One region of the Microbacterium altimontanum genome, then DNA from elsewhere that is predicted to be linked to it. Evidence: predicted binding sites of a transcription regulator. Region 1 holds the regulator's gene; each other region holds the start of a gene.
The links. The regulator HrcA, encoded in region 1, represses chaperone genes, less so after heat shock. The targets are predictions, from matches to a motif close to TTNGCACTCGNNNNNNNCGAGTGCNAA.
Positions count from the first base shown of each region.

Region 1 (2,264 bases):
GGCATGCAGTCCGCCGTGCCGCATGTGCTCGCAGCCCTCGACCGCACCCACGAGCCGGCGGCGGTGCCCACCGCGGTGCACGCGGCGCGCACGGCGGGTCTCGACGTCAGCCTCGATCTCATCTACGGGGCGCCGGGGGAGTCTCTCTCCGACTGGCGGGCCTCGCTCGACGCCGCCCTGGCGCTCGAGCCCGACCACGTGTCGGCGTACGCCCTGATCGTCGAGCAGGGCACGAAACTCGCCCGGCAGATCCGCCGGGGCGAGGTGCCGGCCCCCGACGACGACCTGCAGGCCGACATGTACGAGCTCGCCGACGGGCTGCTCGCCGAAGCGGGGTACGAGTGGTACGAGGTGTCGAACTGGGCGCGCGGCGACGCGCACCGTTCCCGGCACAACCTCGCGTACTGGCGCGGCGGCGACTGGTGGGGCTTCGGCCCCGGCGCGCACAGCCACGTCGCGGGGCTGCGGTGGTGGAACGTGAAGCATCCGGCCGCCTACGCGCAGCGCCTCGCGGCGGGCGAGTCGCCGGCCGCGGGCCGCGAGCGGCCCGACGTCCGAGCCCGGGAGCTCGAGGCGGTCCTGCTGCGCACCCGCATCCGCGAGGGGATGGCGGTCGCCGAGCTCGAGAGGCGGGATGCCGTCGCGGGCCTCATCGCCGACGGCCTCGTCGACGGTGCCGCCGCGGTGGCCGGCACCGTCGTGCTGACGCGGAAGGGCCGGCTGCTGGCCGACGCGGTGGTGCGCGCGCTCACCGGATGAGACCGCCCTTTGCGCCGGCGTCAGTCGCGCCCGGTAGAATTGGCACTCGGAAGGGGCGAGTGCCAGACAGCACCGCCGCACGGACGACGGAGGGAGCACGGAATGGTCAGCGAACGCGGACTGCAGGTCCTCCAGGCCATCGTGCAGGACTACGTCGAGACGCGTGAGCCCGTCGGCAGCAAGTCGATCGTCGACCGGCACGCGTTCGGCGTGTCGGCTGCGACGATCCGCAACGACATGGCGCTCCTCGAGGACGAGGAGCTCATCGTCGCGCCGCACACCTCGTCGGGTCGGGTGCCCACCGACAAGGGGTATCGCGTCTTCGTCGACCACCTCGCCCGCATCCGTCCGCTCTCGCCCGCGCAGCGCTCCGCCGTCACGACGTTCCTCGACGGGTCGAGCGACCTCGACGACGTCCTGGCGCGCACGGTGCGGGCCCTCACCCGGCTCACCGGCCAGGTCGCCATCGTGCAGTACCCCTCGTTCGCCCGCGCGAACGTCTCGCACGTCGAGATCGTCGATCTCGGCGGCCGGATCCTCGTGATCCTCGTCACCGACACCGGCCGCGTCTCACAGCGCATCGTCGGGATGCCAATCGACCTCGACGACGCCGAGGTGGACCGGCTCCGCGCCCGCGTCGAAGGCCTCGTCACCCGGCAGAGCGTCCGCGACGGCGCCCATGCCGTCGCGGAGGCGCTGAGCGCCCAGGCGCCCGAGACCACGCGCCTGGACGCCGCGCTCCGGGTGGTGCTGGGCGTCGTCGCCGAGGAGCTCGAGGAGTTCCGGCAGGATCGCCTGCTGCTCGGCGGGACGGCGAACCTCGCGCGCAGCGAGGCCGATTTCCGCGGCAGCATCTACCCGCTCCTCGAGGCGATCGAGGAGCAGGTGACGCTGCTCCGCCTGATGAGCGAGATGGTCGCCGACCAGGAGGGGCTGGCCGCCTCGATCGGGCGCGAGAACGCGGCGTTCGGGCTGAGCGAGGCATCCGTCGTCACCGGCGACTACGACGCGACGGGGTCGCCCGCGCGCGTCGGGGTGCTCGGCCCCACCCGCATGGACTACCCCACCAACCTCGCGGCGGTGCGAGCCGTCGCGCACTATCTGAACCGCCTGCTCGACGACGACGAGATGTCGCGCTGACCGGGCCGAGGATTCACACGATCCCGCGTCGCGCACGCGGGCAGGAAGGCGATTGTGGCTGATCAGGACCATTACGAGGTTCTCGGCGTCTCGCGCGAGGCGTCGGCGGAGGAGATCAAGAAGGCGTACCGCCGGCTCGCGCGGGAGCTTCACCCCGACGTGAACCCGGGGGCCGATGCCGAGGAGCGCTTCAAGCTCGTCACCCACGCGTACGACGTGCTGAGCGACCCCGAGCAGCGGCGCCGGTACGACATGGGCGGCGACTCGCCGTTCGGCCAGGCGGGCGGCTTCGGCGGCTTCGGCGACATCTTCGAGACGTTCTTCGGGGCGGCCGGGGGCGGCCGGGGCGCGCGGCCCCGATCGCG
Region 1 is NZ_JBYRJB020000004.1:211,779-214,042, forward strand. It holds gene hemW (radical SAM family heme chaperone HemW) at 1-759, shown strand, start outside; gene hrcA (heat-inducible transcriptional repressor HrcA) at 862-1,899, shown strand; gene dnaJ (molecular chaperone DnaJ) at 1,954-2,264, shown strand, end outside.

Region 2 (2,264 bases), on a different contig from region 1:
CGCCGGATCGGCGTCGACAGCGACGGGGCGGTCGAGGTGCTGCGAGAGCCGCTGCGCGACGAGCGGCATCCGTGCGCCTCCGCCGATCGGCACGGCCCGCGCCACCTGGTCGGCGGTCAGTCCGCCGGCGGCGAGGGCGGCGTCGACGCCGTCGAGGGTGCGCTGGAACAGCGGAGCGGCAAGGGTCTCGAGCTCCGCTCGCGTCAGCCGGATGCTCGACGGCTCCGGTCCGAGGGTGATCGGGATCACCGCAGCGCTGTCGCGGGAGAGGGCCTCCTTCGCGGCGACGCAGTCGTCCCGGAACGCGCTGAGGGCTGCCTGGGCCGTGGCATCCGGTGCGGACATCGCCTCGCCGACCGTCGCCGAACACACGACGGCGTGGCGGACCACGGCGTCGTCGATGTCGGCGCCGCCGAGGTCGGTGAGGACGATCGGCTCGCCCACGATACGGAGGTTGCGGTGCTCGTCTTCGCCCACGAGCGTCGCTGCGAACGAGGTCGCCCCGAGGTCGTACACGACGAGCACCCGGTCGTCGTCGAGCTCCTGTTCGGCGGCTCCCCGTCGTGCCGCCGCGAGGGGAGCGCTGATCATGTCGACATCGGCGACGCCCGCGTCGCCGAGCGCCGCCGCCACGAGGGTGCGCCGGTAGGCGCCCCAGTCGAGGGGGCAGACGACCGTGACGCGGTCAGGGTCGCGGCCCTCGCGGCGGCGGGCGAACTCGACCACGTGGGCGACGGCGGCTGCGAACAGCGCTTCCGGTCGGATGCGCCACCCGGCGACAAGCAGGGGGACGTCGTCGCCGACCAGCCGGGGCAGACCGTCGACCCGGGCGTGCGGCTGACGCATCCCTCGTGCGCGCGCCGTATCGCCGATGAGCACGCTGCCGTCGTCCTCGACGAACGCGACAGCGGGAATCGCGTCGTCGCAGACTCCGAGGGGGACCGGCGCGGCCGACACCGCGCCGCCCGGTGCCCGGCGAGCCGCCGCCGCCGTGATCGTGCTCGCACCGACGTCCACTGCCAGCGCGTACGCATCCCCCATACGTGCTTCGCCCCCAATTGCGAGCACACGCACCCGAACCAACCAACGCAACGGTCCCCAACCGCTGCCCGCCCCAGTGCGTGGTTCCTGCTGCCGTTCCCTTGCGGCAGTCGTGTTGCTGGGAGAGTGTACGCCGGGGGCTCTGCCCCGGCAAGGGTTCGCCCCAGGTCGATTTCCGTCGGGCCGCCTCGCGCCGTCGTGATTGGCACTCGCGTTGCGTGAGTGCCAGCGCATGCCTAAACTGGGATCAGCACTCGACACGTCGGAGTGCTAACGCGTCTTAGTCTCAACAAGGAAGAGGTAGACCGTGTCGGTTTCCATCAAGCCGCTCGAGGACCGCATCGTCATCAAGCAGGTCGAGGCCGAGCAGACCACTGCCAGTGGCCTGGTCATCCCCGACACCGCGAAGGAGAAGCCCCAGGAGGGCGAGGTCGTCGCGGTGGGCCCCGGCCGCATCGACGACAACGGCAACCGTGTTCCGCTCGACGTCGCCGTCGGCGACCGCGTGCTCTACAGCAAGTACGGCGGGACCGAGGTCAAGTTCGGTGCCGACGAGTTCCTCGTTCTGTCGGCGCGCGACGTCCTGGCGGTCGTCGTCCGCTGATCGCACTTCAGACGGGCCCGGATGCTTCGGCATCCGGGCCTTCGTCGTCTCCGGCACGAATCGAGGGGAGGCAGACGTGCCGAGGGAGGATGATCCGGCACATTCCGTCCTTGCTCGGTCCCGAACCCTCCCTCCGTTGCGGCACGAGCGCCGAACCGCGGGGAAACTCCGCGAACCGCGGGGAAACTCCGCGAACCGCGGGCAACTCGGCGAACCGCGGGGCAACTCGGCGAACCGAGGGGCAACTCGGCGATGGGGCGGGGGACTCGGTGCCGGGATCTAGGCTGAGTCGGTGAGCAGGAACGACGGGAAACGCAGCGACACCGTCGTCGGCGGATTCTTCGCCTTCTGCGCGTATCTGCTCTGGGGCCTGTTCCCGCTCTACTTCCTCACGCTGCTGCCGACCGGGCCGTGGGAGGTCGTCGCCTGGCGGGTGCTGCTCTCGCTCGTCTTCTGCGCGCTCGCGTTGACCGTCACCCGCGGCTGGCCCGCGCTGGCGCGGATCGTCCGCAGCCCGCGACTCCTCATGCTGATGGCCGTCGCCGGCATCCTCATCTTCGTCAACTGGACGGTCTACCTCATCGCGACCCTCAACGGTCATGTGATCGAGGCCAGCCTG
Region 2 is NZ_JBYRJB020000001.1:461,302-463,565, reverse strand. It holds gene AC3RX1_RS01975 (Hsp70 family protein) at 1-1,041, opposite strand, end outside; gene groES (co-chaperone GroES) at 1,349-1,645, shown strand; gene rarD (EamA family transporter RarD) at 1,938-2,264, shown strand, end outside.
Region 2: a site for HrcA is predicted at 1,244-1,270, ahead of groES (co-chaperone GroES). Genes of this name have one in related genera too.

Region 3 (2,264 bases), on a different contig from region 1:
GTTCTCGATCTCGCGACGGATCTGGGTCACGCGGCCCTCGATCTGAGCACTGTCACCAGCGCCCTCGACGATCGTGGTCTCGTCCTTGGTGACGATGACCTTGCGGGCACGGCCGAGCAGATCGAGCGTCGTGTTCTCGAGCTTGAGACCGACCTCCTCGGTGATGACCTGACCGCCGGTGAGGATCGCGATGTCCTGCAGCTGGGCCTTGCGGCGGTCGCCGAAGCCGGGGGCCTTCACGGCGACCGACTTGAAGATGCCGCGGATCTTGTTCAGCACCAGGGTCGCCAGCGCCTCACCCTCGACGTCCTCGGCGATGATGACGAGCTCCTTGCCGTCCTGGATCACCTTGTCGACGACGGGCAGAAGGTCCTTGATGTTGGAGATCTTCTGGTTCGCGATGAGGATGTACGGGTCCTCGAACACCGCCTCCTGGCGGTCGGGGTCCGTGACGAAGTAGGGGTTGATGAAGCCCTTGTCGAAGCGCATGCCCTCGGTGAGCTCGAGCTCGGTGCCGAAGGTCTGCGACTCCTCGACGGTGACCACACCCTCCTTGCCGACCTTGTCGATGGCCTCGGCGATGAGCTCGCCGATGGTCGGGTCAGCGGCGGAGATCGACGCGGTCGCGGCGATCTGCTCCTTCGACTCGACCTCCTTGGCGCTCTCGTGCAGCTGCTCGATGACGGCCGCGACGGCCTTCTCGATGCCGCGCTTGAGCGAGATGGGGTCGGCGCCGGCCGCGACGTTGCGCAGGCCCTCGCGCACGAGTGCCTGGGCGAGAACCGTGGCGGTCGTGGTGCCGTCACCGGCGACGTCGTCGGTCTTCTTGGCGACTTCCTTGACCAGCTCGGCGCCGATCTTCTCGTACGGGTCGTCGAGCTCGATCTCCTTGGCGATCGACACGCCGTCGTTCGTGATCGTGGGGGCGCCCCACTTCTTCTCGAGCACGACGTTGCGACCGCGGGGGCCGAGGGTCACCTTGACGGCGTCGGCCAGCGTGTTCAGGCCGCGCTCGAGACCGCGACGGGCCTCCTCGTCGAAAGCGATGATCTTTGCCATGTGTGTGTCGTCCCTCCCGGACGTTGGCTGACGGTCTTTAGCACTCGACAAACGGGAGTGCTAACCCCATTCTGGCACTCGCCCCTATCGAGTGCAAGCCGCCTGGATCGCTGGCTACGGCGTGCTCGACGGCGACGACGAGGCGACGCGATCCGTGCCCAGCACGACAGTGAGCTGCTTGCCGTTCGGATCGCTCGTGCTCTGGTACTCGTCGCTCTGCGAGATCTGCGCGCCGCCGATCACCTGCGCGAGTCCCGCGGCCGCGGCCTGGTCAGCGGCATGCGAGTAGTAGACGGTCGTGGTGGGGTACGTCGAGCCGGCCTCACCGGGCGACACCGCCCCGGCCGCCCACCCCGCCTCCACGAGCCTGTCCTTGGCGAGCGTTGCCTGATCGCCTTCACCGGTGGCGTTCAGGATGAGGATGCTGAACGACGTGTCGATCACGGGGGTCACGGTGGGCGCCGGCGTCGTGGCCACGGCCGAGGGCGCAGCGCCGAGGCGACCGGTCGCGAGCATCGTGCCGAACACACCGAGTCCGATGAGGACGACGGTGGCCAGCGCCGCCCATGCGATCACGACCCCGGCGCGCAGGTGCGGGTTCTCGGCGCGGTGCGCGCCGACCCGGTCGGCGTCCGCGGGGAGGTCGTCGAAGCGGTCCCGCGAGTAGGTCGGTCGAGGCACCTCCCGATGCTACCCGGCCGAGATCCGGGCGGTCTGCGTCCGCACCCGCTCGTCGCGGATGCGTCGCAGGCGCTTCACGAGCATGGGATCGTGCTCGAGGGCGTCGGAGGTGTCGATGAGTCGCCCGAGCAGCTGGTAGTAGCGGGCCGGAGCGAGGCCGAGCTCGACGCGGATGGCCTCTTCCTTGGCGCCCACGTGACGGGTCCAGCCGGCTTCGAAGGCGAGGATGGCGCGGTCGCGATCGTTCAAGGGCACGCTGTCACGCTACTGCGCGGCATCCCGATCCGCAGTGCGCCACTCCCGGTACGCGCCGATCGGCTCCACGATCCCGCCGAGCGGGTCGGCCGCCGCCACGACCTGTCCGTCGAGCGCGAGTGCGAAGGTACCGTTGGGCCAGTCGTCCGCGTCGGGAGCCGGATGCCACGTCCCGCGCGTCGCCGAGTGCAGCCCCGGTGCATCCAGCGTGATCCACCGGCCCGCCGCGCGGGCGGTTGCGACGATCTGCTCCCGTCCGGCGCGCGGCA
Region 3 is NZ_JBYRJB020000007.1:202,681-204,944, forward strand. It holds gene groL (chaperonin GroEL) at 1-1,059, opposite strand, end outside; gene AC3RX1_RS14200 (LytR C-terminal domain-containing protein) at 1,174-1,740, opposite strand; gene AC3RX1_RS14205 (DUF3263 domain-containing protein) at 1,750-1,995, opposite strand; gene AC3RX1_RS14210 (DUF2332 family protein) at 2,005-2,264, opposite strand, start outside.
Region 3: a site for HrcA is predicted at 1,097-1,123, ahead of groL (chaperonin GroEL). Genes of this name have one in related genera too.